DNA from 2 places in the Luteimonas galliterrae genome. Region 1 is predicted to be linked to the other one. Evidence: riboswitches for the same ligand, from Rfam matches in the RefSeq annotation. Region 1 holds a riboswitch; the other holds the start of a gene.
The links. A riboswitch is a leader RNA that binds a small molecule or an ion and turns the genes downstream of it on or off. The one in region 1 is predicted to bind cobalamin.
Positions count from the first base shown of each region.

Region 2: linked by a shared signal. The riboswitch ahead of M2650_RS15765 (ribonucleoside-diphosphate reductase subunit alpha) and the one ahead of btuB (TonB-dependent vitamin B12 receptor) in region 1 are both predicted to bind cobalamin.

Region 1 is NZ_JAMBEP010000001.1:1,677,082-1,680,469, reverse strand. It holds gene ybaL (YbaL family putative K(+) efflux transporter) at 1-1,024, opposite strand, end outside; gene M2650_RS07765 (YceH family protein) at 1,086-1,742, opposite strand; cobalamin riboswitch at 1,801-2,033, shown strand; gene btuB (TonB-dependent vitamin B12 receptor) at 2,141-3,388, shown strand, end outside.
Region 2 is NZ_JAMBEP010000006.1:27,409-30,796, reverse strand. It holds gene zapE (cell division protein ZapE) at 1-236, shown strand, start outside; gene M2650_RS15770 (sterol desaturase family protein) at 494-1,381, shown strand; cobalamin riboswitch at 1,385-1,686, shown strand; gene M2650_RS15765 (ribonucleoside-diphosphate reductase subunit alpha) at 2,060-3,388, shown strand, end outside.

The DNA.
Region 1 (3,388 bases):
CCAGGCTCGCGGAAATGGTCAATGCCGTCGAGTTGGACTTGCCGAAGGCGCGGACGATGGCCCATGCGGCGACGGACTTGCCGAAGACGATGATCAGGAACGTCGCCACGATCGCCAGCGGCTGCTCGACCACGATATGCGGATCGAACAGCATGCCGACCGAGACGAAGAACAGCACCGCGAACGCGTCGCGCATCGGCAGCGAATCCTGCGCCGCCTTATGGCTGAACTCGGATTCGTTGAGCAGCATGCCGGCGAAGAACGCGCCCAGCGCGAACGACACGCCGAACAGTTCGGCGGCGCCGAAGGCCACGCCCATCGCCACCGCCAGCACGCACAGCGTGAACAGTTCGCGCGAACCGGTGCCGGCGACGCGCTCCAATACCCACGGGATCACGCGACGGCCGACGATCAGCATCACCGCGACGAAAGCGCCGACCTTGGCCAGCGTCCACAGCAACGCCTTCCACACATTGCCCTCGCCGCCGCCTTCGCCGCCGAGCGAGCCGGCCAGGGCAGGCAGCAGCACCAGCGCCAGCACCATCGCCAGGTCTTCGACGATCAGCCAGCCGATCGCGATCCGTCCCTTGCCCGTTTCAAGCAGGCGCCGCTCCTCCAGCGCGCGCAGCAGCACCACCGTGCTCGCTACCGACAGCGCGAGGCCGAACATCAGGCCGGCGCCGTGCGACCAGCCGAGCCAAAGCGCTAGCGCCCAGCCCAATACGGTAGCGACCGCGATCTGGATGACGGCGCCGGGCAACGCGATCGCCTTCACCGCCATCAGGTCGCGCAGCGAGAAATGCAGGCCCACGCCGAACATCAGCAGGATCACGCCGATCTCGGCCAACTGCGGCGCCAGCGTCTGGTCGCCGACGAAGCCGGGCGTGAACGGCCCGGCCAGGATGCCGGCGACCAGATAGCCGACCAGCGGCGACAGCCGCAGGCGCTGCGCCAGCAGGCCCAGCACGAACGCCAGCACGAAGCCGACGCAGAGGATCGCGATCAGCGAGGTGTGATGCGGCATTGAGGCTCCGTCGATGTCCGAATGGCGATAGTGAACGCCATGCGCGATCGGCGCAAACCGATCAGGAGGCTGCGCTCAGCTTCGCTTCAAGCGCGGCGATGCGCGTTTCGAGCGCGTCGATGCGCTCCAGCAACGCCTGTTCGTCCGCAGCCGCGGCCGAAGGGCGCGCCGCGGCCGCGAGCTGCGCTTCGGACAAGGGACCGCAGAGCAGGTGCCCGTAGCGGTCTTCGCGCTGGCCGCTGCCGCGCGGCAGTTTCACCGCCATGGCCGGTTCGCGCGCGGCCAGCCGTTCCAGTGCGTGCTGCACGTCCTCGGCGCCTTCGAACTTCACCCAGCGTTCGCTGCGGCTCAACAGTTCGTGCAGCGTCTGCGGTCCGCGCAGCATCAGCAGCGCGAGCAATGCGGTCTGCTGGCGGGTCAGGCTGAGCACCGCTTCCATGCGGTGCGCGTAACGACCGGCGCGCGCCGAATGCTGGGATTTGACCAGGCCGCGCACTTCCATCTGCCGCAGGGCGTGCTCGATCTCGCCCGCATTCAAATGAGTGACCGGATCGCGCGAAGTCTTCTGGTTGCACGCCAGCACCAGGCTGTTGAGCGTCAAAGGATAAGCGTCGGGTGTGGTGGCTTCCTTCTCGACCAGGCTGCCCAGGATGCGCGCCTCGATGGGGCTGAGCAGGGCAGGGGGCGTAGCGGAAGCAAGGTCTGGCGAAGTATCCATAAGTGCGCAGATTATGCGCGCTGCGGCGGTTTCGCTATCGCCCGGCAGTAAAGGCCGCTAAACTGCGCCCGCCTGAGGTGACCGCGCGCGTCCTACGCCAGCGGTTGAAACGGGAATCCGGTGCGCCATGACGGCAATCCCGGAGCTGCCCCCGCAACGGTAGGCGAGCATCGGCCGCAAGGCCCTGGACCGGCAAACAGCCACTGTGCATCCGCATGGGAAGGCGCCGTTCCGAAGACGTCCGCGTCTTCGCTCGCGAGCCCGGAGACCGGCCTTCGGCAGACCAAACACGCGGTGGGCGATGTCGTGGAATCGTGCCTCCGCGGCACGACCCATGCGCTCCGCCGCCTGTCCTTCCCAACCATTCCGCGCGGGCAGGCGCGGCTCAGGAGCTCATCATGTCATTGCGTCACACCCATGCCGCGCGTGTTGCGTTGGCCATCGCCGTTTCGTTCGCCTGCGCTCAGGCGAGTGCGGAATCGGGACCCGAAGCGACCGTCACCGATCTCGACCAGATCGTCGTCACCGCCACGCGCACGCCGCAGTCGCTGGCCGATACGCTGGCTTCCACCACCGTGATCGACCGCGAACGCATCGATCGCCTGCAGCCGGCTTCGTTGCCGGAACTGCTGCGCGGCACGCCCGGCCTGACCTTCGCCAACAACGGCGGCAACGGCAAGATCACCACGATGTCGCTGCGCGGCGCCGGCGGTTCGCAGGTGCTGGTGCTGGTCGATGGCGTGCGCATCGGTTCGGCCAGCGCGGGTTTGGCCGCGTTCCAGGACATCCCGGTCGATCAGATCGAGCGCATCGAGATCGTGCGCGGACCGTTCTCCAGCCTTTACGGTTCCGAGGCGCTGGGCGGCGTCATCCAGATCTTCACCCGCCGCCCGGAAGGCGCGTTCGCGCCGCATGCCAGCGTCGCATTGGGCAGCTTCGACACCCGTCGCGCCAGCGCCGGCGTCGCCGGCAAGCAGGGCGACGGCTGGTATTCGATCAACGCCGCGCACGAGCGTACCGAGGGCATCGACGCTTGCCGCGGCAGCGGCACGCTGTTCGCGGGCTGCTTCACCGACGAGCCGGACAAGGACGGCTACGAGAACAATTCGCTATCGCTGCAAGGCGGCTACCGCTTCGGCGACGCTTGGGACGCCGAAGCACGCGTGTTCCGCGCCGAAGGCCAGAACGACTACGACGGCAGTTTCGCCAACCAGGCCGACGTGGTGCAGCAGGTCGCCGGCGCACGGCTGCGTTACGCGCCCAGCGAAAAGATCGCGGTGACCTTCAATGCAGGCCGCAGCGTCGACGAGAGCGACGACTTCAAGGACGGCGAGTTCAGCAGCCGCTTCGACACGCATCGCGATCTGGCTTCGTTGCAGGCCGACATCGGCGCGGGCACCGGCTTGGTCAGCTTCGGTTTCGACTGGCAACGAGATGCGGTCGACAGCGACGCGGAATTCGACGAAACCCAACGCATCAACCGCGGCGTGTTCGGCCAGTGGCAAGGCGACTTCGGCCGGCAAAGCTTCCAGGCCAGCCTGCGCCGCGACGACAACAGCCAGTTCGGCGGCGAGACCACCGGCAGCGCGCGTTACGGCTTCTCGTTCACCGAGGATCTGAAGCTGGTCGCGAGCTACGGCACCGCT
Region 2 (3,388 bases), on a different contig from region 1:
CCGTGCTGCTGGGCGGCATCCCGCGCCTTGAGGAACGCATGGACAACCCGGCGCGGCGCTTCATCACCTTGATCGACGAGTTGTACGACCGCCACGTCAACCTCGTCTGCACGGCGGACGCGCCGCCGCCCGCGCTCTACGAAGGCACGCGCCTGGCCGCGGCGTTCGAGCGCACCGCCTCGCGGCTGATCGAGATGCAGTCGGCCGAATACCTCACCCTCGAACACCGCCAGTGACCGCCGCTTCCGTTTCGTAGAGCGGGGCTTGCCCCGCTGGCTTTGCCATTGCTTCTGCGCCGTCTGCTCCACACCGCAAGCAAGAGCGGCGGAGCAAGCGCGGCAACGAAACCACGCGCACCTATCTTCGGTCAGTGTTCCCACTCCGCCTTGCGACGGCGGCACCGCACGCGCCCGCGCCGCTAGTCTGGCCGCGCGCCGACGCCGTTCGCGTTCGCGCAACCCTTCTCTTCTGCGCCGGCGGAGCGTGCCCTTTGTTGAGCCTTAAACTTACGGCCTGGCTGATGCTGGCGCTCATTCTGCTCGCCGCGATCGAAGCATGGTGGCTGGTTCGAAGCGGCCGCGGCTACGCTTGGGGCGAATTCTGGGCGTCGCTGGGCGATGTCGCCGGCCGCATCGTAATCATCGCCGTAGTCAAGACGGGCATCGTGGGCCTGATGCTGTATGCGGTGTGGCACTGGCGGATCGGCGAGATCGCGATGGACCGCTGGTGGCACTGGGCCCTGTTGCTGCTCGGCCTGGACTTCTGCTATTACTGGATGCACCGCGCCGAGCACCGCATCCGCTGGTTCTGGCTCAATCACTCCGTCCACCACTCCTCGCATCGGATCACGTTCGCCGCCGCTTACCGGCTGGGCTGGACCAGCCGCATCGTCGGCACGCCCGTCTTCATGGCGCCGCTGGTGCTGATCGGATTTCCGGTTCCGATCGTCCTCGCCACGCTGTCCCTGAATCTGCTGTACCAGTTCTGGCTGCACACCGAACTGATCGGCAAGCTGCCGCGTCCGATCGAATACCTGTTCAATACGCCTTCGCACCATCGCGCGCACCATGCGAGCAACCAGATCTACATCGACCGCAACTACGGCGGCGTGCTGATCGTCTTCGATCGCTGGTTCGGCACTTTCCAAGCTGAAACGGCGGAGCATCCGCCGCGGTACGGGCTGGTGGAACCCTTCCACAGCAACAATCCCTTCCGGCTCGTGGCGCACGCCTGGCGCGGCATGTACCGCGACCTGCGCGCCGCACGCGGTTGGCGCGAACGCGCATGGGTGGTGGTCGGTCCGCCGGAGTTCAAACCCGCCGGCCAAACAAGCGCGGCCAATTTGAATATCGCTACATCTGGCGTTGACGGCGCCGTCTAGGCACCGTATGTTGTGGCCGTCGGTTCCGACGGCTCGCGCCGCCGGATGAAAAGGGAAGCCGGTTGGAATCCGGCACTGCCCCGCAGCGGTATGTGGAAACGAAAGCCGTCATTGGCACTGGGATCCAGGATCCCGGGAAGCGACGGCCGGTAGGTGGAATAGCCTTTCGTAGGAGCGGCTTCAGCCGCGAGCTTTTTCCTGACGCTCGCGCGATCTGGCCGGAAGAGCTCGCGGCTGAAGCCGCTCCTACAAAGAAGCGTCCCGCGTCCACGAGTCCGAAGACCTGCCGACAACCGCGCGATGCACACCGCGCGGTGCCGGCCGCGGAATCTCCGGGGGGAGATGGCTGGTGACGCAAGCCGGCCTTTGCTTTCGTGCGAACGCATCGCGGCTGTTGCGACACCGCTCGCCCACCCTGAGATCGCCGCACGCCCGAGGGGGCGGGGTCGCGCCGTGGACTTGCGTCCCTGCGCGATGCCGCCCCTTCCGCCGTCCGCGTGGGACAGACGGCATCGGTGCGCCATCGCAGGAGAAGCACGCATGAACCCGAACGACAGCGCCGTTGCGGACACCGCCGCGACCGAAGCGCGCGACCCGCTTTCGAACAACACGCTTTCCAACAACACGCTTTCCAACAACACGCCCTTCCTGCTCACCCCGCCGCCCGCCGCCACCGCGATGAGCGTGACCAAGCGCAACGGCGGGCGCGAGCCGGTGGATCTCAACAAGATCGTGCGCGCCGTGCAGCGCTGCTGCGAAGGCCTGCACGCGATCGATCCGATGCGCGTGGCCACGCGCACCATCTCAGGACTGTACGACGGCGCCAGCACGCGCGAACTGGACGAGCTGTCGATCCGCACCGCTGCGCTGCTGACCGCCGAAGAACCCGAATACGGCCGCCTCGGCGCGCGCCTGCTGGCCAACGTCATCGCCAAAGAAGTGGCCGGCCAGGAAATCCATGCGTTCTCGCAATCGGTCGCCCGCGGCCACGAAGTCGGCCTGATCAACGACCGCCTGCTCGGCTTCGTGCAAGCCAATGCGCGCAAGCTCAACGACGCGCTGGACATGTCGCTGGACCTGCACTTCGACTATTTCGGCCTCCGCACGCTGTACGACCGCTACCTGCTGCGCCACCCGCATACGCGCAAGGTGATCGAGACGCCGCAGCAGTTCTTCCTGCGCATCGCCTGCGCGCTGAGCGAGGATGTTCCCGAGGCGCTGGCGCTGTACCGGCGCATGGGCAACCTGGACTACCTGCCGAGCTCGCCGACGCTGTTCAACAGCGGCACCACGCACGAACAGCTGTCGTCGTGCTTCCTGCTGGATTCGCCGCGCGATTCGCTGGAATCGATCTACCGGAAGTACGGCGACATCGCCCAGCTGTCCAAGTTCAGCGGCGGTATCGGCGTCAGCTATACGCGCGTGCGTTCGCGGGGATCGCTGATCAAATCGACCAATGGCCATTCCAACGGCATCGTGCCGTGGCTGAAGACGCTGGATTCGTCGGTAGCCGCGGTCAACCAGGGCGGCAAGCGCAAGGGCGCCGCATGCGTGTATCTGGAGCCGTGGCACGCGGATGTGGAGGAATTCCTGGAGCTGCGCGACAACACCGGCGACGACGCGCGGCGCACGCACAATCTCAATCTGGCCAACTGGATCCCGGACCTGTTCATGAAGCGGGTCGAAGCCGGCGGCGAATGGTCGCTGTTCGATCCGCGCATCGTGCCCGAGTTCACCGATCTGTTCGGCGAAGAATTCGAGCGCGCCTACGAACAGGCCGAAAAACAGGGCAAGGCCGTCAAGACCGTGCAGGCGCGCGAACTGTACGGGCGGATGATGCGCACGCTGGCGCAAACCGGCAACGGCTGGATGACGTTCAAGGACAAGTGCAATCGCGCCTGCAACCAGACCGCCAAAGCCGGCAACGTGATCCACCTGTCCAATCTGTGCACCGAAATTCTGGAAGTGACTTCGGCGGAGGAAACCGCGGTATGCAACCTCGGCTCA